Regions from separate parts of the Geodermatophilus sp. SYSU D00779 genome, predicted to be linked through region 1. Evidence: riboswitches for the same ligand, from Rfam matches in the RefSeq annotation. Region 1 holds a riboswitch; each other region holds the start of a gene.
What was found. Region 1 has a riboswitch for cyclic di-AMP ahead of ACI79G_RS01080 (LysM peptidoglycan-binding domain-containing protein). Riboswitches for the same ligand answer to the same signal wherever they lie in the genome.
Positions count from the first base shown of each region.

Region 1 (5,815 bases):
ACGAACGGCAGCTCCGGCTTGACCTGGTACTGGCCGCGGCTGAGCAGCACCTCGGGGAAGGTCACCCCGGCGACGTGCACGTCGATCAGCACACCCGCGTCCGCGTCGGGCTCGGGGACGTCGACGACCGAGATGGCCGAGGGGCCGTCGAGGGTGGTGATCTGGGCGGCGCGCACGGGTCCTCCTGGACGGTGGGGGTGCTCAGGCGGCGAGCTTGTCAGAGCGCGGAACCGGGGCCGCACCGCGGGGTGACGGCCTCAGTCGGTCTCCGGCTGCTCCGTCGACTCCGGTCCGACGGCGGGGGCGGCGCCGCCGAGCTCGGTGCTCCGTGTCGACTCCGCGTCCTCGAGCCTCGGGACGCGGGGGTCGTCGGGCAGCGGGGGAGCGGTCTCCTGCGGGCCGTCGTCGCGCGGCGGGGTGCTCTCGGTGTCCATGACCCCCGGGGTACCCCGCCGGGCGGCGGACTCATCCCCTGGCGAGCCGGCGCAGCCGGCGGACCGGCTCCCGGACGGCGCACAGCGCCAGCCGCACCGGCAGGGTCGCGACGGCCTGCCCGACCCGGACGCCGAGGCGCCACAGGTCGGCGTAGTCCGGCGGCCGGGGCGCGGTCGGCGGAGGCTCGGGCGGGGGCGGCGTCGCGGGCACGATGAGGTCCACCGTCGTCCGGCGGCGCGTGCTGCGCAGCGACTCGAACGACGGGATCGCCGGCGCGGCGGGCGACTCCTCGTCGTCCGGGTGGGTGTCCGGGGGAGGGAGCCGTTCCTCGCGCTGGCCCCCGGGCGTGCGGCCGGGCGGCTCCGGGACGACGCGGCGGATCGCCGCGATGCTGCCCGGGCCCAGCCCGTTGACCGCCCGGAGGTCGGCCCGGGTGAGGCCGGCGAGCTGCGCGGTCGTGGTGATCCCGGCCCGGGCCAGTGCGGTGACCGCCCGCGCGGGCAGGCCGAGGTCGCTGACGGTCTCCCCGGGCGCGGTCCCCGGCGACGTGGTCGGCATGGTGTCCAACCTAGGACCGGCCGCCCGGCCGCACCGGTCCAGGGCTCCTGCAGGATGCCCGCAGTCCGTGCGCACAGGAGGCTCCCGATGGCTGCTGCCCGTCCCGGCGGGTCCCCGCCCCCGATCCACACCGAGGGCACGCTGGCCTCGGGGCTGTACCGGCAGGCCTGGACGGTCGAGGACCCGGTCGGCGCGGTCGTCCTGGTGCACGGCGCGCACGAGCACGGCGGCCGGTACCGGCACGTCGCCGAGCGGCTGGCCGCCGCGGGGTACGCCACCCACGCCGTCGACCACCCCGGCCACGGCCGGTCCCCGGGCCGCCGCGGCAACATCGGCAGCATGGCCGCCGCCGTCGAGGGCGTGGCCGAGCTGGTGCGGTCCGCCGGCGAGCAGCACCCCGGCGTCCCGCTGTTCGTCTACGGGCACAGCCTGGGCGGGCTGATCGCGCTGCAGTACCTGACCGGGACGCCGGACGCCCGGGTCGCCGGCGCCGTCATCTCCGCGGCCGCGCTGGACACCAGTGCCGCGAACGCCGTCCAGCGGACCGTGGCGCCGCTGCTGTCCCGCGTCCTGCCCGACCTCGGCGTCCTGCGGCTCGACGCGGAGGCGGTCAGCCGGGATCCCGAGGTGGTCCGCGACTACCGGGCCGACCCGCTCAACCACAACGGCCGGATGGTCGCCCGCACCGGCGCCGAGCTGATGACCGCCGCGCTGGCCATGCCCCGGCGGCTGCCCTCGCTGACCGTGCCGCTGCTGGTGCTGCACGGCACCGCCGACCGGCTGGTGCCGCCGGCCGCCAGCGAGGTCGTCCGGGCGCACGCCGGCTCCCCCGATCTCACGCTCCGGACCTACGAGGGGCTGTTCCACGAGCCGCACAACGAGCCCGAGAGGGACGAGGTCCTGGCCGACGTCGTCGCCTGGCTCGACGCCCACCGTCCCTCCTCCTGACCGCTCGCCGCGGGGCGGGAGGCCGTGCGGCGAGCGGTCAGGGGTGACCACGGCTACACCGGCGCGACACGCCGCGCCGACCTGCGGCGCGCCGGTTCCGGAGCCGGTTTGTGACCGGCGTCACGACGACAATGCACATGACTGCACGTAGCTTTTCGTGTGCGCTCAGCAAACGAGAGAGCGCGGCGCCGGTCCGCCAAACCCTGCCCACCGGTCGCCCTCCAGATCCCAGGGCAGGGGTGGGGGACCCACGACCACGGCGCGCCACGACTCGAGCCGCACGACTCGAGCGGAGGACCGCCTCGGGGTGAAGCCGCGGACCGCGGCCGGGCACCGATCGCCCGAACCCGACAGCTCACCTCGCCGGCGGTGATCGGAGATCACCATGGCCAAGCACCGCGCACCCCGCTACGTCCGCACCAAGAAGGCCCTCGCCAAGGCGCCCGTCGCCGCCGGCGCCACCGTCGTCGGGTTCAGCGTCCTGGGCTCCCCGGCCCAGGCCCTCGCCGCCACCACCCACGACTGGACCGGCGTGGCCGAGTGCGAGTCCGGCGGCGACTGGAGCATCAACACCGGGAACGGCTACTACGGCGGGCTCCAGTTCAGCCAGTCGACCTGGGCCGCATACGGCGGCACGGCGCTCGCACCCCGCGCTGACCTGGCGACCCCCGCCCAGCAGGTCGAGATCGCGGAGAAGGTCCTCGCCGGCCAGGGCATCGGCGCCTGGCCGACCTGCGGGGGTCGCCTGACCGACGGCACCACGGCGGCCGCCGCCGAGACGCCGGGAGCCGCGCCGAGCGCCGCTCCGGCGACGAGCCCGGAGGACGCCGACACCCACGGTCGCCACGCCTCCGAGGACGGCTACACCGTCGAGCGCGGTGACACGATCGGGACGATCGCCGCCGCCCACGGCCAGTCGTGGCGCGACCTGTACCAGCGCAACGTCGACGTCATCGGCGCCGACCCGAACGTGATCCTCCCGGGGCAGGTCCTGCACACCGCCGACCCGGCGGCCGCCGCTCCGGCTCCCGCCGCCGGCTGGGCGGGGAACGCGGCGCCCGCGTCGGTGGTCGTCCCGCTCGCCGCGGCGGCCGCTCCGGCCCCGGTGGCCGCTGCGGCTCCCGCGGCCACCGCGCGCATCACGAACAGCGCCGGCGACGTGGCCTCGCAGGTGCAGGCCGCGGCGAACCGGGTGGTCAGCGAGGTGCCCGGCGCCGACTCGATCACCATCGGCGGCACCCGGGCCAGCGCGACCGACCCGAACGGCCACCCGTCCGGCCTCGCGCTGGACTACATGGTCACGTCCGACGCCGCCCTCGGCGACGCCATCGCCGAGTACCACATCGCCCACTGGGACGAGCTCGGCGTCGAGTACGTCATCTGGCAGCAGCGGATCCTGACCTCGCCGGACGGCGTGTGGAAGGCCATGGCCGACCGCGGCAGCGCGACGGCGAACCACATGGACCACGTGCACGTGAACTACGCCGGCTGAGTCCCGGCCCGGCCCGCGGGCGGGGCCCCCCCCCCGGCGCGGGGGGGGGGGGGCCCCCCCCCGGGGCCCCCCGGCCCCCCCCCCCGCCCCCCCCCCCCCCCCCCCCCCCCCCCCCCCCCCCCCCGCCCCCCCCCCCCCCCCCCCCCCCCCCCCCCCCCCCGGCCGGCCGCCGGCGGCGTGCGGGGTGAGCAGCAGGTTCGGCGCGTCCCACAGCGGGGAGTCGGCCGGCAGCGGCTCGACCTCCGTGACGTCCAGCGCGGCGCCGGCGATGCCCGCCTCGGTGAGCGCGGCGACGAGGGCGGGCTCGTCGACCGTCGTCCCCCGGCCGACGTTCACGACGAGGGCGTGCCGCGGCAGCGCGGCCAGCCGGGCGGCGTCCAGCGCGTGGGTCGTGGCCTCGGTGGCGGGCAGGATCATCACCAGGACGTCGGTCTGCCGGAGCTCGTCCTCCAGGTCGTCCTGGGCGACGACGGGGAACCCGGCCCGCTCCCCCGCGCTGCGCCCCACGCCCCGCACCTGCGCACCGAGGGCCTGCAGCAGCGGGGCCAGGTGCTGACCGATGTTGCCGAAGCCCCACACGAGCACCCGGGCGCCGAGCAGGGTGGTCACCCGGCCGTCGGGGTGCAGCGGCTGCAGCCCGCCGAGCTCGTCGGCCCAGCGGTGCCCGGCCTGCGCGGCGATCGCCTCCGGCAGCCGGCGCAGCAGCGCGAGCACCAGGGCGAGGGCGTGCTCGGTGACCGGCCGGTCGTGCAGGCCCGCGCCGGAGGTCACGACGACGTCGTCGGGGAAACCCGCGTTCAGGACGACGTCCGGCCCGGCCGCCAGGGTCTGCACCCAGCGCAGCTGCGGCATCCGGCCGGCGACGGCGCGCAGGTCGTCCAGGCCGTTGCCCCACACCACCAGCGCCTCGGCGTCCAGGTGCTCCTCGGGCACCGGGGCCGCGGCGTCGTAGCGCACCGCGTCGACCCCCTCGGGCAGCCTGGGGTCGAGCGGGACGGAGTCGGGCAGCAGCAGCTTCACGGGGACCACCCTGCCCGAGGGACGACGCCCGGCGCACGGCGCTCCGGTTGACCGCGCCCGTCGGACCGAACTAGACCTTGCGGTGGCCCGCCCCCGCCGAGGAGGGAACGCCCCCGTGCACGACGACGACCTGCGCGAGCGGCTCGAGCGGCTGGACCTCGAGCAGCAGGCGCGCCTGCTGACCGGCGCGGACGTCTGGTCGCCGCCCCCCGAGCCGGCCGTCGGGCTGCGCCGCCTGGTGGTCTCCGACGGTCCGGCCGGCGTCCGCGGCGAGCGCTGGGACGAGCGGGACTCCTCCGCGAACGTCCCCTCCCCCACGGCGCTGGCCGCGACCTGGGACGTCGACCGCGTCGAGCGCCGCGGCCGGGGACGGGCTGCTGGACCTGGTGATGCCGGGTCCGCGGAGCTCCTGGGGGGACGCCCTCGTCGCGGCGGTGCGCGCCGGGGAGGTGCCGGAGTCGGCGGTCGAGGGCATGATGCGGCGCCCGCAGGAGTCGGTGGCCGTGGAGCTGCGGGCCGATGAGGAGGTCGAGGTCGTCGTCGGACACGTACCGGAGGCGGCCGGGGGCGTCCAGGGCACGGCCGTGGAGTCGGTGACGGTCCAGGTGAACATGGCCCGCGAGACCGACGACGACGCCGAGCTGGAGCAGGCCGTGGCGCTGGCCCGGGACGCCGACGTGGCCGTCGTCGTCGTGGGGACCACCGAGGAGGTGGAGAGCGAGGGCTTCGACCGCACCTCGCTCGCGCTGCCGGGCCGGCAGGACGAGCTGGTCCGCCGGGTGGCCGAGGCCGACCCGCGCACGGTGGTGGTCGTCAACTCCGGCCCCGGTGCTGCTGCCGTGGGCCGGCGAGGTGGCGGCGGTGCTGCTGACCTGGTTCCCGGGGCAGGAGTGCGGCAACGCCCTCGCCGACGTCCTCCTCGGGGCCGTCGAGCCCGGCGGCCGGCCGCCGGTCACCTGGCCGGCCGACGAGGTGGGCCTGCTCTCCCCGCGACCGGTCGACGGGACGCTGCGCTACGACGAGGGCCTGTTCGTCGGCACCGCGGCCACGACCGCGACGGCCGGGAGCCGCGGTGCCGGTTCGGCTCCGGTCTCGGCTACACCACGTGGGAGTACCTGTCCGCCGAGGGAGGCACCTCGGCGGTCACCGTGCGGCTGCGCAACACCGGCAGCCGGCGGGGACGGGAGGTCGTGCAGGTCTACGCCGCCCGGCCGGACGGCGCGGTCGAGCGGCCGGTCCGCCGGCTGGCCGGCTTCGCCGTGGCAGAGGCCGACCCGGCGGAGGAGGTGGCGGTGACGGTGGAGCTGCCGGAGCGCGCCTACCAGCACTGGGACGGAGCCGCCCACCGGTGGGCCACCGAGG
Region 1 is NZ_JBJGZQ010000001.1:232,613-238,427, forward strand. It holds gene ACI79G_RS01060 (NADPH:quinone oxidoreductase family protein) at 1-176, opposite strand, end outside; gene ACI79G_RS01065 (hypothetical protein) at 258-434, opposite strand; gene ACI79G_RS01070 (DNA-directed RNA polymerase subunit alpha C-terminal domain-containing protein) at 466-993, opposite strand; gene ACI79G_RS01075 (alpha/beta hydrolase) at 1,081-1,941, shown strand; cyclic di-AMP (ydaO/yuaA leader) riboswitch at 2,206-2,325, shown strand; gene ACI79G_RS01080 (LysM peptidoglycan-binding domain-containing protein) at 2,327-3,433, shown strand; partial or broken gene ACI79G_RS01085 (NAD(P)-dependent oxidoreductase) at 3,617-4,285, opposite strand; partial or broken gene ACI79G_RS01090 (glycoside hydrolase family 3 protein) at 5,065-5,749, shown strand; gene ACI79G_RS01095 (fibronectin type III-like domain-contianing protein) at 5,644-5,815, shown strand, end outside.

Region 2 (5,815 bases), on a different contig from region 1:
CGAGAAGCACAACGAGGCCAACGGCGAGGGCAACAACGACGGCGAGAGCCACAACCGCAGCTGGAACTGCGGCGTCGAGGGCCCGACCGTCGACAAGAAGGTCCTGAACCTGCGTGCCCGGCAGCGGCGCAACTTCCTGGCCACGCTGATGCTCAGCCAGGGCGTCCCGATGCTGCTGCACGGCGACGAGCTGGGCCGCACCCAGCAGGGCAACAACAACGGCTACTGCCAGGACTCGCCGCTGACCTGGATCCACTGGGACGAGGTGGACGAGGGGCTGCTGGAGTTCACCAAGCTGGTCACCAAGGTCCGCCGCGACCACCCGACGTTCCGCCGCCGCCGGTTCTTCCACGGCCGCCCGGTGCGCCGGGGCGAGGGTGACCCGGTGCAGGACGTCGCCTGGCTGACCCCGTCCGGCGACCTGATGACCGAGGACGACTGGGACGCCGGCTACGCCAAGACGATCGCCATGTACCTCAACGGGCACGGCATCCGGGAGACCGACGAGCGCGGGGAGTACGTGGTCGACGACCACTTCTACCTGGCGTTCAACGCCCACCACGAGCCGATCGAGTTCACCCTGCCGGCGGAGGAGTACGCCGTGGCCGCGTGGACCGTCGTCCTCGACACCGCGGAGATGGGCGAGGTCGAGGCGCGGGAGCTCAAGCCCGGCGAGACGGTGACGGTGCAGGACCGCTCGATGGTCGTGCTCAGCGCGCCCCGGCGGTCGTGAGCGTGTCCGAGCCGCTGGACAGCGCCGCCCGCCGCCGGGACGTCCCCACCGGGACCTACCGGCTGCAGGTCACCGCCGAGTTCACGCTGGACGACGCCGCGTCCCTGGCCGGCTACCTCGCCGACCTGGGCGTGAGTCACGCCTACGCCTCACCGCTGCTGCGGTCGGCGTCGGGCAGCACGCACGGCTACGACACCGTCGACCACGCGCACATCGACGAGTCGCGCGGCGGGCAGGCCGGCTTCGACCGGCTGGTCGCGGCGCTGCACGAGCAGGGGCTGGGCCTGGTGCTCGACCTGGTGCCCAACCACATGGGCGTCGCCGACCCGGCGGAGGCGCCGTGGTGGTGGGACGTGCTGCAGCACGGCCGGGAGAGCGCGCACGCCGCGGCGTTCGACATCGACTGGGACTTCGGCGGCGGCCGGGTGCGCATCCCGGTGCTCGGGTCGGCGGACGACGTCGAGAAGCTCGAGGTCGTCGACGGGGAGCTGCGGTACTACGACAACCGGTTCCCCATCGCCCCGGGCACCGGCGAGGGCACCCCGCAGGAGGTGCACGACCGGCAGCACTACGAGCTGGTCGACTGGCGGCGCGCCGACCGGGACCTCAACTACCGCCGGTTCTTCGCGATCAACACCCTCGCCGGGCTGCGCGCGGAGGACCCGGCGGTCTTCCAGGCCACGCACGACCTGGTGCTGCGGCTGGTGGGGGCCGGCGCGGTCGACGGGCTGCGCATCGACCACCCCGACGGCCTGGCCGACCCCAAGGGCTACCTCGACCGGCTGGCCGAGGCCACCGGCGGCCGGTGGACCGTGGTGGAGAAGATCCTCGAGCCCGGGGAGGACCTGCCGGAGTCGTGGCGGACCGCCGGGACGACGGGCTACGACGCCCTCGCCGAGGTCGACGACGTGCTGGTCGACCCGGCCGGCGAGACGGTGCTCAGCGCGCTGGACACCGAGCTCACCGGCGCCCCGGTCGACTACGCGCACCTGGTGCACGACTGCAAGCGCGAGGTCACCGACGGGATCCTCGGCTCGGAGGTGGCCCGGCTGGTGCGGGTCATCGGCGAGCTGCCCGGCATCTCCCGCGAGCAGCAGACCGAGGCGCTGGCCGAGCTGCTGGCCAGCTTCCCGGTCTACCGCACCTACCTGCCCGACGGCCGCGAGCACCTCGACGCCACCGTGGTCGCCGTGCGGGAGCGCCGTCCCGACCTCGGCGCCGCGCTCGATGCGCTGCACCCGGTGCTCTCCCAGGCCGGGACCGAGGCGGCGACCCGCTTCGAGCAGACCAGCGGTCCGGTCATGGCCAAGGGGGTCGAGGACAGCGCCTACTACCGGTGGGCCCGGTTCGTGGTGCTCAACGAGGTCGGCGGCGACCCGGCGCGGTTCGGCAGCACGGTGCAGGAGTTCCACGAGGCGCAGCAGCGCCGCGTGGAGCGCAAGCCGCGGTCGATGACCACGCTGTCGACCCACGACACCAAGCGCAGCGAGGACACCCGCGCCCGGCTGGCCGTGCTCGCCGAGCTGGGGGCCGAGTGGGCCGACCTGGTCCGCGGGCTGCTGACCCGGCACCCGCTGCCCGACCGGCCGCTGGCCCACCTGGTGTGGCAGAACCTGGTGGGCGCCTGGCCGCTGTCCCGCGAGCGGGCGCACGGCTACGCGGAGAAGGCGGCCCGCGAGGCGGGGACGTCGACGACGTGGACCGACGTCGACGAGGAGTTCGAGACGGCGCTGCACGAGATGGTCGACGCGGCCTACGACGACGAGCGGACGAACGCCGAGATCGAGCGGTTCGCCGCCCGCATCGCGCCGTTCGGCCGGTCCAACTCGCTGGCGCAGAAGCTGCTGCAGCTGACGATGCCCGGCGTCCCCGACGTCTACCAGGGCACCGAGCTGTGGGACCTCTCCCTGGTCGACCCGGACAACCGCCGTCCGGTCGACTACGAGCAGCGCCGCCGGCTGCTGGCGCAGCTGGACGCCGGTGAGGTCCCCCCGGTCGACGAGACCGGCGCGGCGAAGCTGCTCGTCGTCTCCCGCGTGATGCGGGCGCGGCGGGAGCACCCCGAGTGGTTCGCCGGGTACGAGCCGGTGGCGGCGACCGGGGTCGCCGCCGACCACGTGGTCGCCTTCGACCGGGGCGGTGTGGTGCCCGTGGCGACCCGGCTGCCCGTGGGCCTGTCGATCGTCGGCTGGGGCGACACCGCGCTCCAGCTGCCGACCGGCGCCTGGCGGGACCTGCTCACCGGCGGCCGGTTCGTCTCCGACGCCGAGGGGCTGCCGGTGGCGGGGCTGCTCGAGCGGCTGCCGGTCGCGCTGCTGGTCCGCGACTGAGGAAGGCCCCCCTGCCCCCACCGCTCGCAGGCTCGCGGCGGGACCCTGCAGGGGGGCGCCGGGTCCGGGCCAGGACCGGTGGACTGAGACGCAGTTCACGTCCCCGCGGGTGCACGTGCGCCCGCGGGGACGTGACCAGGTGATCTGCCCGGTCCCGGTCCCGACGGCCGGCCGTGTCACCGCCGTTGCTCCTGCGGCACGAGGTGAAGCGCCGTGACCTGACCGTTACCTTGTCCCGGCACCCCCCATCCGGGACCGGGTGCCGGAGCCGATCCGCCGAACCCCGTCCGTCGGCCGCCGTACCTCCTGCACAGCCAGGACGGGGGTGGGGGACCCATCTCGGTGTCCGGCCGGTCCGGCCGGGCACCTCGGGGTGAAGCCGTGTGCGCACGGCCGGGGCACCGATCGCTCCGAACCCGACAGCTCACCTCGCAGGCGGCGGATCGGGAGTCCCCCATGCGTTCGTCCTCTTCCCGCATGCCCGCACGCGCCCTGCGCCGCGGCGCCGTGGTGCTCGGTGGCGCCGCCGCCGTCTCCCTCGGCGTCCTCGCCGCCCCGGCCTCGGCAGCGGCCCCCAACGACTGGGACGCCGTCGCCCAGTGTGAGTCCAGCGGCAACTGGGCCATCAACACCGGCAACGGCTACTACGGCGGCCTGCAGTTCAGCGCGAGCACCTGGGCCGCCTTCGGTGGCCACGAGTACGCGCCCAACGCCCACCTGGCCACCAAGGCGCAGCAGATCGCCGTCGCCGAGCGCACGCTCGACGCGCAGGGCCCGGGTGCCTGGCCGACCTGCGGCAAGGCGCTCGACCCCTCCGCCCCCGAGGCGGGCGCGGCTCCGGCCGCGCCGGCCCTGGTGTCCGCCCCCGCGCCGGCGGCCGCCGGCGGGACCTACACGGTGCAGGCCGGTGACACGCTCGGCCGCATCGCGTCGGAGCAGGGCGTCGCGGGTGGCTGGCAGGCGCTGTACGCCGCCAACGACGACCAGCTGAGCAGCCCGGACCGCATCGCGGTCGGCCAGGTGCTGCAGCTGCCGTGAGGCGGACCGGCGGCCGGGGGACGTCCTCCCCCGGCCGCCGGGTGCCGGTGACGACCTGGAACGGCCCCGCTGCAGGGCCCCGCGCGGAGCTCGCGAGCGGTGAGGAGGACGGGGTCCTCCTCCAGAAGCGGATGGCGTCGATGACCCGCGCCCGGACGGCGATCACCGCGGGCAGCAGCCCGGCCGGGGCGCCCACCGCGGTCGCCGCGACCAGCCCCTCGACGGCCGCGGCCACCGGGGAGCCCGGGGTGTCGGCCAGCGGGACGCCGCTGTTGAGCAACCGCTCCAGCGGCAGGATGCGCACCAGCACGACCGACAGCGCCACCGCGGCGAGCCCCTCGGGGGCGGGGTGGTGCCCTCCGGCACGGGTTGGTGCGCACGGTAAGGACACCACGACGGTCCGGATGCCCCGTGGCGCACGGCACGCCGGGAACGCGTGGTTGGCGACCGCCCGCGCGGGCATGACCCCCCGGACCGTCCGCATGACGACCCCGATCTCCCCCTGGAGGCCCCTGCATGTCCGCTGCCGTCGAGTTCGCCGTCTGGGCGCCGGTCCCGGAGCGGGTCCGGCTGCAGGTCGAGGGGTCGGTGCACGAGATGCGCCGGGAGGAGGGCGGCTGGTGGCGCGCCGAGGTCGAGGCCGGCCCGGAGGCCGACTACGGCTTCCTGCTCGGCGACGACGACACGCCCCGGCCGGACCCGCGCTCGCGCCGCCAGCCGGAGGGCGTGCACGGGCTGTCCCGCCGCCACGACCCGGCCTCCTACCAGTGGGGTGACCGCGCCTGGACCGGCCGCCCGCTGGCCGGGGGCGTGGTCTACGAGATGCACGTCGGCACCTTCACGCCCGAGGGCACCCTCGACGCCGCCGTCGGGAAGCTCGACCACCTCGTCGACCTCGGCGTCGACTTCGTCGAGCTGCTGCCGGTCAACGGCTTCGACGGCACGCACAACTGGGGCTACGACGGCGTCCTCTGGTACACGGTGCAGGAGAGCTACGGCGGCCCCGCGGCCTACCAGCGCTTCGTCGACGCCTGCCACCGGCGCGGCCTCGGCGTCCTCCAGGACGTCGTCTACAACCACCTCGGCCCGTCCGGGAACTACCTGCCGCTGTTCATGCCGATCTTCAGCGAGGGCGGCGCGAACACCTGGGGCAGCTCGGTCAACCTCTCCGGCCCTGACTCCGACGAGGTGCGGCGCTACATCCTCGACAACGCGCTGATGTGGCTGCGCGACATGCACGTCGACGGGCTGCGGCTGGACGCCGTGCACGCGCTGGTCGACGAGCGCGCCACCCACGTGCTCGAGGAGATGGCGCAGGAGGTCGACCGGCTGTCGGTGGCGCTCGGCCGGCCGCTGACGCTCATCGCCGAGAGCGACCTCAACGACCCGCGGATGGTCACCCCCCGGGTGGCCAACGGCACGGGCATCCACGCCCAGTGGAGCGACGACTTCCACCACGCGCTGCACTCGGTGCTCACCGGTGAGGGCCAGGGCTACTACGGCGACTTCGCCGCGGCCGGCCTCTCCGGGCTGGCCAAGACGCTGACCGGCGCGTACTTCCACGACGGCACCTGGTCCAGCTTCCGCCGCCGGCACCACGGCCGGCCGGTCGACACCGCCCTGCTGCCGGGCTGGAAGTTCCTCGGGTACCTGCAGGACCACGACCAGATCGGCAACCGCGCGGTGGGCGACCGCGTCTCGGCGTCGCTCTCCC
Region 2 is NZ_JBJGZQ010000009.1:160,366-166,180, forward strand. It holds gene glgX (glycogen debranching protein GlgX) at 1-733, shown strand, start outside; gene treY (malto-oligosyltrehalose synthase) at 736-3,063, shown strand; cyclic di-AMP (ydaO/yuaA leader) riboswitch at 3,349-3,516, shown strand; gene ACI79G_RS09605 (transglycosylase family protein) at 3,541-4,101, shown strand; gene treZ (malto-oligosyltrehalose trehalohydrolase) at 4,618-5,815, shown strand, end outside.
Region 2: another riboswitch for cyclic di-AMP. It lies ahead of ACI79G_RS09605 (transglycosylase family protein); the one in region 1 lies ahead of ACI79G_RS01080 (LysM peptidoglycan-binding domain-containing protein).

Region 3 (5,815 bases), on a different contig from region 1:
CGCCGCGCGCTCGGGGTCGTGCTCCCGGCGCTGCGCCTGCTGGTCCACCTCACGGGCGGCGAGGCGGCCGCCGTTGAGCGCGGCGCGCACGGCCGGCGAGGGGCGGTCCGCGCTGGCCACGACGGCGACCAGCGCGGAGGTGCCCCGCTCGTGGACGGTGCCCTCCGACCGCACGGGCGGTTCGCCTCCCGTGTCCGCCGTGCCGGCCGACTCCTCGACCCGCCACGCCCGGTCACCCGCGTCCGGTGCCCGACGGCCGGCCGCGGACGCGCGCCGACGGTGGCGGACGGCGAGCCCGGTCGCGGCCGCGGCTGCGAGAGCACCCCCGGAGGCGAGCAGCGCCGGGGTGGTCCACGAGGTCCGCGCGACGGCGGTGCCGCCTGCCTCGGCCGCCGCCGTCCCGGCCGCCGCCGTCCCGGCCGCCGGCGTCGTCCCGGCCGCCGGCGTCGTCCCGGCCGCGCTCGGCGCGGTGGGGGTGGGCGGGGGCGGCGCCGGCGCCGGCGCCGGGGTGGAGCGGGCCGTGCGCAGGGCGGTGACCTCCGCGGGGAAGACGTCGCGCACCAGCGGGTAGGCGGCGTCGCCCGGGCACGCGGTGAGCGACATGTCGCGGTGCCCGGAGATGGTCGCCGCCGTCACCGGGGTGCCGGCCGGCCACCGGTTGGAGCCACGCGACACGAAGTCGGCCGTGGCGCCGGGGGCGGTGTCGATGCCGTACACGTCGGCGAGCGCCGCCAGCAGGGCCACCATCGACCGGTGGGCCTCCTCGGTCGGCGCTTCCGTCGAGTGGTCGCCGATGAAGCAGCACAGCTGCGCGAAGCCCTGGCTGCCGCCGGTCGCGTCGGGCTGCACCGGGCCGGACAGGCTGCCGGCGCGGCCCTCCCACACCGTGCCGTACCGGTCGACGAAGAAGTTGTAGGCGACGTCGGGCCAGTTCTTCGCCGGGCCGGTGTGCATCGCGTAGAAGCCCCGGATCTGGTCGGGCACGGCGTCGGGGGCGTAGGTGTTGGACGACGCGGTGTGGTGCACCAGCAGGAACCGGACGTCGCCGGGCCGCTCGCTCGTCAGCGGGCCGGTGGGGGCCAGTCCGCGCGCCCAGTCCTCGCGGGGACGGACGGTCACCCCGGGGAGGGGGAGCGGGGCCGCGGCGGCGCGGCCGGGCAGGAGCGGCAGGAGGGGCAACGCCACCGCGACCGCCGAGGTGCGGCGGAGGAAGGCGCGCCGGGTGAGGAGAGGCAGCCCGGGTGCCTCCGCGCCGTGGTCACACACCGGCGGCTCCGTGCGCGGGGCCGGTCAGCAGGTCCACAGCTGCTCGGGCGGGGTCGTGTCGTCCAGGCGCTTGACGTACGCGTCGCCGCCCACGCGGGCCCGCGCGGCGCAGGCGGTCGCCCGGTCGGGGTAGGGGCCCTCGTACACGCTGTAGATGCGGTTGCCGTCCAGCTCCTGCCGGAGCGACGCGCAGCTGCCCTCGGTCAGCAGGTACTCGGCGCCGGGGTGGTCGGCGAGGAGCACGGCGACGTCCTCCGGGTAGGTGTCGGGATCGACCGCCGAGCCCAGGAAGACCACCCAGCTGCTGTCGCACGCGGGGCTGGAGATCGTCGTGGCGAGGCCGAGGTCGCCCTCTGCCCGCTGCGGGTCGGGGGCGGGGCTGGACCCGGACTCCGTCGCCGGCGCCGACGCGCGTCCCGGACCCGGCCCGGGGGTGGGCTCCTGTGCGGGCGACGGCGCGGCGGCCTCGGCCGCCGGTGGAGTGGCACCCGCAGCCGCGTCGTCGCCCCCGGTGGGGGCGTCGTCGCCGGACGCGCTCTGCCCGAGCAGCACCCCGGTGAGGACGGCCACCACGACGAGGGCCACGGCCGCGACCAGCCACCCGGCCACCCCGCGCGAGCGCCGCGGAGGCGGCTGCGTGGTGACCGGCGGCCAGCCGGACGCGGAGGCGGCGGGCGGCACGTGGGTCGGCGGCGCGACGGCGGGCCCGGGGACGTGGGTCGGGGGAGCGGAGGGGACGACCGTGGCCGGTACGTGTCCCGGGACGACGCCCTGCAGGACGCCGATCGCGTCCCCGACCAGCGCGCCGCAGGTCGGGTACCGCTCGTCGGGGTCCTTGGCCATCCCGCGGGCGACCACGACGTCCCAGCCGGGGGAGAGGTCCGGGCGCAGGGCGGTGACCCGTGGCGGCGGCGAGCTCGTGTGGGCGTGCATGAGAGCGGGCACGCCGTCGACGGGGAACGGGCGCTGCCCGGTCAGCGCCTCGTAGAGGACACAGGCGAGGGAGTAGACGTCGGCGCGGCCGTCCACCTCCCCGCCCCACAGCCGTTCGGGGGCCATGTAGTCGAAGGTGCCGACCGTCGACCCGTCCGCGGTCAGCGGCGGGGCCGCCCCCGTGCCGCCGACCTGGGCGATCCCGAAGTCCACGAGGTAGACGAAGTCCTGCGCCGCGACCAGGAGGTTGGACGGCTTGACATCGCGGTGGACCAGCGCCCGGGCGTGCGCGGCGTCGAGGGCCCGGGCGGCCTGCTCGACGATCCGCACCACCCGTGCCGGGTGCAGCGGCCCCTCCTGGGCGATCACCCCGGCGAGGTCGGTGCCGTCGACCAGGCGCATGTCGATGTAGAGCCGGCCCTCGATCTCGCCGTAGCGGTGGATCGGGATGACGTGCGGGTCGTTGAGCTGCGCGGCGGCGTAGGACTCCCGCTTGAAGCGTTCGACGTACCCCTCGTCGGCGGCCACGCCGGCCGGCAGCAGCTTGAGCGCGACCCAGCGGGCCTGCTCGCGGTCGTAGGCGCGGTACACCTCGCCCATGCCGCCGCGGCCGAGCAGGTCGTGCAGGACGTAGGGGCCGAAGCCGGTCACGTGCAGCACCCGGCCACCCGCCGGGCGGCCGTTCCGGGCCGAGACGCTGTCATCGGTGTCCCCCCTCGCGACCGAGCTCCGCGCAGCGGGACGGACCCTAGGTCGCGGAGCCTCGGCTGCCCAGGGTCCTGCGTCTCCCGGGGGACGATCCGACACGATCGGGTGGTGCAACGCCTGGCGGCCCGTCTGTCGGGGCGCGGTCGCACGGAACTGTCGGTGTCCGCTCCTAGCGTCCTGCCCGGATCGACCGGGGCCACGGACGGCTCCCGTGACGAGGGTCGGCGAGCAGAGGAGTGCACCGTGTACATCGACTGCGACACCTGCACCGCCCGCGGTACCGGCTGCGGCGACTGCGTCGTCACCGTGCTGCTGGGGGCGCCACCGGGCTGGCAGGGCGCCGACCCGACGGTCGTGCCGATGACCGGGCGGCGGGAGGACCGGCTGTCCGCCGAGGACGTCGTCGTGCTGCCGCCGGGGGTGGTCGTGGAGTTCGACGAGGTCGAGCGGCGCGCCGTCCAGGTGCTGGCCGACGCCGGTCTGGTGCCGCCGCTGCGCCACCAGCACTCGGCCCGCCCGGTCCCGGCACGACGGGCCGCGCCGCAGCGGCGGGGCGGCGGTCAGGGGTCGCAGCGGCGCACCGGGTGAGCGGGGTGCTCCGGCGTCCGCGTGAGCCGGGCGCGACGGACGGCGTGTCGCCGACCAGGAGGAACACCGACCCCACAGTCCCCGGCACCCCCGTTCGTCACTTCTTCGACACCCCCGTACGGTGAGCCGGTCCGGCCGGGTGGTCGTCACCTGCACGAGGGTGACCTCGGCCGCTCACCGCCGAATCGCCCGACGCGCCGCACCGGCGCCGAGGGGGAACCGGGGACCCACCGCAGCACTGGGGTGAGTTCTCCCGCGCGCCGGTCCGCCGGGGCGCGGAGATAGGGCGCCTTCTTCCCAGCCCGAACCCGTCAGCTAACTCGGTAGGCGGTCGCTGAGGAAGAACGGAGAGCCGCCGCCCGTGGCGACCCCCCGCCCTGCACTGGGGCATGCCGTCGATCAGTGCCATCCCGACCTCGCGGTCGCGTTCCGCCGCCCCACCCCGTCGCGCGGCATCGCCCGCGGACTGGTCCTGGGAGCCACCGCCACCCTCGCCCTGACGCTGCTGCCGGGCACCGCCGTCGCGGATCCGGAGGACCCCACGAGCGCCGCGCGGGCCGCCCAGCTGGTCGCCCAGGCCGCGCACGAGCTCGAGGTCGTCACCGAGCAGGTCAACGAGGCCCGCGAGACGCTGGCGCAGCAGCAGGCCGCCGTCCGGAGCGCCGACCAGGCGGTCGCCGAGGCCCAGTCGCAGCTCGACGCGCTCGACGGTCGGATCCGCCAGGTCGCCCGCACCGCCTTCACCTCCGGCGACGGCATGCCCGAGCTGGACCTGCTGATGACCAGCCGGTCGGCCGAGGAGTTCGTCTCGCAGCTGGCCACCCTCGACGCCATCGCCGGCCACACCGACGACGTACTGGGCGAGGTCGCCGCGTCCGCCGCTGAGGCCGAGCGGGCCCACGCCGACGCCGACGCCGCGCAGACCGCCGCCCGGCGCACGCTCGACGAGGTCACCGCCCGCCAGGCCCGGCTCGAGGCGGACATCGCCGACTACCAGGCGCAGTACGACGCGCTGTCGGCACCGCAGCAGCAGGAGGTGGTGGCCGCGCACGCCGGCCGGCCGGTCCCCGCCGCGCCGGCCGCCGCGGCCACCGGCGCCGCGCAGGCCGCCGTCGACACCGCCCTGGCGCAGGTCGGGGACCCGTACGTGTGGGGCGCCGGCGGACCGGACGCCTTCGACTGCTCGGGGTTGACCCAGTACGCGTACGCCGCGGCCGGCACCAGCCTGCCGCACTCCTCGCGGATGCAGGCGACGATGGGCTCCGCGGTGTCCCGGTCCGAGCTGCAGCCCGGCGACCTGATCTTCTACCACAGCCCCGTCAGCCACGTGGCGATGTACATCGGCAACGGCCAGATGGTGCACGCCTCGACGTCGGGCCAGCCGGTGAAGGTCGTGAGCGTCGACTCGATGGGCGGCATCAGCGCGATGCGCCGCATCGTCTGAAGGCCCCCGTCCTCCCCTGGAAGGACCCCCTTGCCCCCCGCCACTCGCAGGCTCGCGGCGGGACCCTGCAAGGAGGCCGCCAGGGCTCGGGGCGGGACCCGGGACGGGGCCGGTCGGACGCCCACGACCGGTCCACCCCCGGCCGGGTGCCGTCCCGGCCGCCGCTCGGCCCGACCTAGGATCGGCCGGGTGAGCGAGGCGGGCGGGGGGAGCTCCCGCCGGGCCGCGCTCCTGGTCGCGGGCGTGCTCGGCGCCGCGCTCGTCGTCGTCCTCGTGACGGTCCCGCCGTGGACGCTGCTGCCCGAGCCGCCGGGTGGGCGTACGCCCGTCGACCCGGCGGCGGTCCTGCCCCCGGACCTCCTGACCCGGACCGAGGCCTTCGCCGGGGCGCTGCGGCCGGCCTCGCTGACCTCGTTGCTGCTCGGCCTGGCCGTCTCCGCCGTCCTGGGGCTGACCCCGCTGGGGGCGCGGGTGGTGCGGGCCGCGGCGCGACCGGTCGGCGGAGGGCGGGTCGCCCAGGTGCTGCTGGGCACGGCGGCCGTGGTGGTCCTCGGCCAGCTGGCCACGCTCCCGGTGTCGGCGTACGCCGAGGTGGTCCGGCACCGGTACGGCATCTCGATCCGCAGCTGGGGGCTGTGGCTGCGCGACCTCGCGGTCTCGACCGCCATCAGCGCCGTCCTCACCGCCCTCGCGCTGGCGTCCTTCCTCTGGCTGGTCCGGCGGGCGCCGCGCACCTGGTGGGCGTGGGCCGCGGCGGTGGCGGCCGGCTTCGTCGTCGTCGGGTCGTTCCTCTACCCGCTGGTCATCGAGCCGGCGTTCAACCGCTTCGAGCCGCTGCCCCCCGGTGAGCTGCGCACCGAGCTGCTCGACCTGGCG
Region 3 is NZ_JBJGZQ010000003.1:11,610-17,424, forward strand. It holds gene ACI79G_RS02605 (N-acetylmuramoyl-L-alanine amidase) at 1-1,119, opposite strand, end outside; gene ACI79G_RS02610 (protein kinase domain-containing protein) at 1,291-2,859, opposite strand; gene ACI79G_RS02615 (hypothetical protein) at 3,151-3,495, shown strand; cyclic di-AMP (ydaO/yuaA leader) riboswitch at 3,692-3,840, shown strand; gene ACI79G_RS02620 (NlpC/P60 family protein) at 3,857-4,939, shown strand; gene ACI79G_RS02625 (M48 family metallopeptidase) at 5,129-5,815, shown strand, end outside.
Region 3: another riboswitch for cyclic di-AMP. It lies ahead of ACI79G_RS02620 (NlpC/P60 family protein); the one in region 1 lies ahead of ACI79G_RS01080 (LysM peptidoglycan-binding domain-containing protein).

Region 4 (5,815 bases), on a different contig from region 1:
CACCGCTCGCATGTTCGGGTCCGAGTGGGAGTGGCGTTCCTGGGGAGCCTTTCCGCACAGCATCCGCACGGGGCGGCCCGCGTTCGACGCGGTCTACGGGATGTCGCTGTGGCAGTACTTCAACGACGTCGACCCCGCGGCCGGAGCTGTCTTCGACGCGGCCATGACCAGCGTCTCCAGCCGCCTCACGCCGGCAATTGTGGCGGCCTATGACTTCTCCGTGTGCTCCACGCTGGTCGACGTCGGCGGCGGCCACGGGCACCTGCTCGCCGCTGTGCTGCAAGCGAACCCGCGGCTGCACGGCGTGCTCTTCGACCGGCCCTCCACCGTGGCCGCGCTGCACGATGACCTGCGCGCGCCGGATGTGGCAGATCGCGTCGAGGTGATTGCCGGTTCTTTCTTCGACCGCATTCCTCCCGGTGCCGATGCCTACCTTGTCAAGTTCGTGCTGCACGACTGGGATGACGAGTCGGCCAGGCAGATCCTGTCTCGGCTGCGTGAAGCGGTCCCCACCCACGGACGACTGCTCGTTGTGGAGTTCGTCCTCTCTCGGGCGACGGACCTCGCCGCCGCCACGCTTCTGGATCTTGAGATGCTCGTCGACCAGGTGGGTCGGGAACGCTCCGAGGACGAGTTTCGTACGCTTCTCGCCAGCGCCGGATTCGAGCTGACCCACGTCGTGCCGGCCGGACCCGTTTGCATCCTGGAAGCGCGGACCGGCTGACGACCTCGTACATGTGGAGCAGGAGCTGCTGTCTGATCCAAACCTGCAGGTTATGCGCAATACGTGGGGCGGGTGGGGCTCGAACCCACGACCCAGGGATTATGAGTCCCATGCTCTGACCGGCTGAGCTACCGCCCCGCGGTGTCCAGCCTGCCAGATGCGCGGACCGTCTCAGGACGCGGTGGTGATGGCGTCGATCGCCGTCCGGGCCTGCTCGCGCAGCGCCTCGGAGATCGGCGCGGAGCCGGCCACCTCGGCGGCCGCGGCCTGGCCCTCCTGGCTCGTCACGTACGTCATGAAGTCCGCGACCAGGTCGGCGGTCAGCTGGTCCTCGTACGCGATGCAGCCCAGGTGGTAGCTGACCAGGACGATCGGGTAGCGGCCCGACTCGGCCGTCGTCCGCTCGAGCTCCAGGGCGAAGTCGTACGGACCACGGCCCGGCAGCGGCTCGGACCCCTCCACGACGGCGGCCGCGGCCTCGGGCGTCGGCGCGACGAACCCGCCGCCGACGCCGATGCGGGCCACCCCGAGGTCGCCGGCCTGGGAGAGGTCGGCGTAGCCGATGGTCCCCTGCCCGCCGGCGACGGCGGCCACCACGCCGGAGTTGCCCTGGGCCGACTCGCCGCCCTCCACGGGCCACTCGCCGTCGGGCTCGAAGGGCCAGGCCCCGGGTGCTGCGGCGGCCAGGTACTCGGTGAAGTTCTCCGTCGTCCCGGACTCGTCGGACCGGTTCACCGGGGTGATCGGCAGGGCGGGCAGCGCGACGCCGGGGTTGTCCGCGGCGATCGCGGGGTCGTCCCAGCGGGTGATCTGCCGGGCGAAGACCCGGGCCAGGACCTCGGGGGAGAGGGCCAGCTCCGCCACCCCCGGGAGGTTGTAGACCGCTGCGATCGGTGAGATGTAGTTCGGCAGCTCGAACACCTCGCCGCCGCAGCGCTCCCGTGCCGCGACGAGCTCCTCCTCGTCGAGCGGCGCGTCCGAGCCGGCGAAGTCGATGCCACCGGCGACGAACTGCTCGCGGCCACCACCGGAGCCGACCGGGTCGTAGTCCACGGTGACGCCCGGCTGCACCGCCGAGTACCCCGCCGTCCACCCCTGCATCGCCGCCTGCTGGCTGCTCGCCCCGGCGCCCACGAGGGAGCCGCTGAGGTCGCCGGCGGCTTCCGTGCCCTGGCCGCGCTCGTTCGGGGGCACGTACTGCGACAGGGCCACCGCTGCACCGGCCACCACGGCGACCCCGACAGCAGCGGCGACCTTCCTCCGGGCCGACACCCGCGTCCTCCCGCCATCCGGCCCCGCGCTCCGCGCCGGGCGTCCGGACACGACCCTAGGCCTCGCTCCCGGCCCTCACCGATCAGCACCCGGAGGCGCCGCTACACGGGTTCCGCACCCAGCGAGGAGGGCTGTGGACGACGCCCGGGCGACGTCCACAGCCCCCCGATCGAGTGGTCCCGTGGGCGAGATCACACCGGACACGTGGTGTGCCGGCCGGTCCGGCCGGGAATCCGCGGGATCCCGGCGTTCCTGCTGGTCGCCTCGCGCGTCACACCTGCACCCCGGTCACCGTTCCGCGGTCGCGCGCTGACGCCGCGTAGTGGAGACGGCGCTCCGGTGGCAAGGCGGCGCCCCGGCTCCGTTACCCGATCGTGACCCGGGGCCCGGATCCGTGTAGGTTCCCCGACGGCCCTGCCGGGCTCAGCTCCTCGGGAACCGGGGGCCTCGGCACGGCCCCGCCGAACCGCCGACGTCCCGACCCGGGGCCGAGGCGGACCGGGGACCCACCGAACACCTGGGGTGAGTCCTGCATGCGCACGTGCTGCGCAGGCAGGTAGGGCGCCGTCCGGCCCGAACCCGTCAGCTAACTCGGTAGGCGGTCGCGAGGATGGGAGAACCGTCGCCTTGGCGACCCTGCACCGCCTGAACACCGTGGTCCGCTGCGCCACGTCGCCCAGCAGTCGCTCGCGCGCTCCGCGTCGGGCCGTCGTCGTCGCCGCCGCGGTGGTCGGGCTCCTGGCCGGCACGCCCGTCGTCGCCGGGGCCGCGCCCGCCCCCGCCGCCTCGGAGCAGGCCTCGCTCGAGGAGCAGGTCAAGGCCATCGAGGCGCAGGTCAAGGCCGCGGAGGAGCAGCTCCAGCGGATGACCATCGAGGCCGAGGCCGCCGCGGACGCCGCCCTCGTCGCCCGCGCCCAGCTGGCCCAGGGCCAGGCCGAGGCCGAGCGGACCGCCGCCGAGCTGGCCGCCGCCCAGGCCGACGTCGCCGGGGCCGAGGAGGACATCGCCCAGCTCGGCCGCGAGGCCTACATGGGCGCCGAGGAGCGCTACGGCGACCTCGAGCTCATCCTCGACGCGCAGAGCCCGACCGAGTTGCTGCAGCAGGCCGCCACCATGGAGCAGCTCGGTGACCACCGCGCCGACCGGCTGCAGGAGTTCCTCACCGTCCAGGCGCGGGTCGAGGAGGCCGACCGCGCCGCCCGGGCCGCCGTCGCGCAGCTCGGCGAGCTCGCCCGCAAGGCCGACGAGGCCGAGCGCGCGGCGAACGAGCACCTCGCCCGGGCCCAGGCCGACTACGACGCCCGCGCAGCGGAGAAGGCCCGCCTCGACGAGGAGCTCCGCCTGGCCGGCGAGCGGCTGCTCGCCGCGCAGGGCGCCGCCGACGCCGCGGCCGCGTGGAGCGCCCGCCAGGCCCAGCAGCAGCAGACGCTGGCCAGCGCCTCGGGCACGTCCGGCATGCCGACCGCCGGCCGGGTGACGTCCTGCTACGGCCCGCGCTGGGGGACCATGCACCAGGGCGTCGACATCGCCGCGCCCATCGGAACCCCGATCTACGTGCCCGAGGACGGCGTCGTCCTACAGGCCGGCGCGGCGAGCGGCTTCGGTCAGGCCGTGTACGTGCAGCACGGCGACGGGCAGATCACCCTCTACGGGCACGTGAACCAGTTCCACGTCGGCGCCGGTCAGGTCGTGGAGGCCGGGGACCACATCGCCGACGTCGGCAACAAGGGCCAGTCCACCGGGCCGCACCTGCACTTCGAGGTGCACCAGGGCGGGCTCTACGCCAGCCGGGTCAACCCGATGCCGTGGCTCCAGTCGCACGGCATCGCGCTGGGCGGCGCCTGCTGAAGCAGGACCCTGTTCGCCTCACCGGGGAAGGACCCCGTCCTCCCCACCCTCGGAGAAGGGCCCCGGAGGTCTCTCAGCGTCGTCCGCGCAGCCGGCCGAGCAGGCCGCCCACGCCCCCGAGGGTCTGCGCCGCCAGCGCCAGGATCGGGCCGCCGGGGATGCCCGGCGCCGACTGCACGATCGGCGCCAGGGCCAGCAGGCCGCCCAGCTCGTGCACCCGCAGCCGTCGCCGGGCCAGCGCCGCCACCGGGTTGACCCGGCCCGAGGCGGCCTCCAGGAGCAGGTCCGCCGGCGCCTCCACCGCGGTGCCCCGGACGTCGCCGGCGGGGGTCGGGCGCACCGTCCAGCCGGAGCCGTCGGCGGCGAAGGCCCAGCCGCCCTCCGGCGTCGCCAGCGTCGCGCCGCCGCTGACCCCCTCGCGGGCCGCCAGCGCGCCGGTCACGTCGGCCAGCGCGGCCAGCCCGGACTGCAGGACCGCGGGCGGGGGAGGGGTCGCGCCGCAGGGCACCAGGTCCAGGCCGTGCACCGCGAGCTCGTAGGCCTGCCCGAGGACGACGCTGAGCAGCGGCAGCCGGCCGACGACGGCCACCGCCGGTGCGGTGTCGAGTTCTGCCGGCTCCTCGGCGAGGTACCGGGCGGTGGCCTCCCCGTTCCGGCGCAGCGCGGCCAGCACCTCCTCCCGGGAGGCGTCCCGGTACGCGGCGGTCACCCGCGCGTTCGTGGCGTCGACGTCCGGCGGCGTCCCCACCCCGCCGGCCCGCGCCGAGGCGATCAGGTCGGGCAGCGCGGCGTGGTCGTCCCACAGGCCCAGGTGCACGCACACCTCGTGTGCGCGCCAGCCGGGCAGCCGGGTCGGCCGCCCGAGGTCGACCTCCGCCGCCTGCTCGAGGAAGGCGTCCCACGCGCCGAGCACCATCGGCCCGACGGCGTCGCGGCCGGCGTCGGCCATGCCCCGGTGCTGGGTCAGCTGCATGGCCGCCTCCTACCCCGGGGGGACGGCGGCAGGCGTGGCGTGGGTCTCGCCGCGGTCCGGTGAGCCACCCTCCGGGGATGAGGTCGGTCAAGGGGGAACCACCCCGCGTCGATGCCGGGGCCGTGGACGACAGGCCGGTCCCGGACCGCCGCTCTCCCCGTGGGAGCGGACGGCGCGGCCGCCTGGCCGTGCTGCGCACCGCGCTCTACCGGCAGCTGGCTGCCGACGACGACCGCGCCGCCTACTGGGTGCGCCACGTGCGCCTGGGCGTCTGGCTCACCGAGGTCAGTGCCCTGGCGGTGATCGGCTACGCGCTCCTGACCCCGGGCACCGCCACGCGCACCGTCGTCCTCCTGGCGCTCGCCGGCACCGCGGTCCTGGCGGCGCCGCTGCTGCTCATGCTCCCGGTGGCCGCGATGGTCCGTGACCGCCGCGGCAGCCTGCTCTTCTACGGCTGGAGCCTCGCGGTCACCGGGCTGGTCACCGCCGGCACCCGGGTGGACGGCGGGGCGCGCAGCCCGCTGTACGCGCTGCTGTTCATCACCCTCGGCTTCCTGGCGGTGGCCTACCCGCCATGGGGCGTCGTCGCCGTGGGCGCCGTGATGACCGGGGCCTACCTGGTCTGCGTGGCCGGCGGTGACCTGGACTCCTCGGGGTCCTTCATCGCGGTCGTCATGGCCGCCTACACGGTGCTCTGCGCGATGGCCTCGGCCAACCAGTGGGAGTCCTACGAGCGGCAGCAGCTGCTGCTGCGCACGTCCGCCGTGCTGGCGGCCACCGATCCGCTGACCGGCTGCCTCAACCGCCGCGCCTTCCTCGACCGGCTGGACCGCGCGGCGGCCGGCGCCGGCGAGGGGTGGGTGGTCTGCCTGGTCGACCTGGACGGCTTCAAGGGCGTCAACGACCGCAGCGGCCACGCCGCCGGGGACGCCGTCCTGCGGGCGGTCACGGCCGCGCTGAACGGCGTGGTGCGCGGGACCGACACGGTGGCCCGGCTC
Region 4 is NZ_JBJGZQ010000033.1:1,329-7,143, reverse strand. It holds gene ACI79G_RS21585 (methyltransferase) at 1-724, shown strand, start outside; tRNA gene ACI79G_RS21580 (tRNA-Ile) at 789-862, opposite strand; gene pstS (phosphate ABC transporter substrate-binding protein PstS) at 896-1,996, opposite strand; cyclic di-AMP (ydaO/yuaA leader) riboswitch at 2,462-2,612, shown strand; gene ACI79G_RS21570 (peptidoglycan DD-metalloendopeptidase family protein) at 2,624-3,844, shown strand; gene ACI79G_RS21565 (maleylpyruvate isomerase N-terminal domain-containing protein) at 3,918-4,817, opposite strand; gene ACI79G_RS21560 (diguanylate cyclase domain-containing protein) at 4,940-5,815, shown strand, end outside.
Region 4: another riboswitch for cyclic di-AMP. It lies ahead of ACI79G_RS21570 (peptidoglycan DD-metalloendopeptidase family protein); the one in region 1 lies ahead of ACI79G_RS01080 (LysM peptidoglycan-binding domain-containing protein).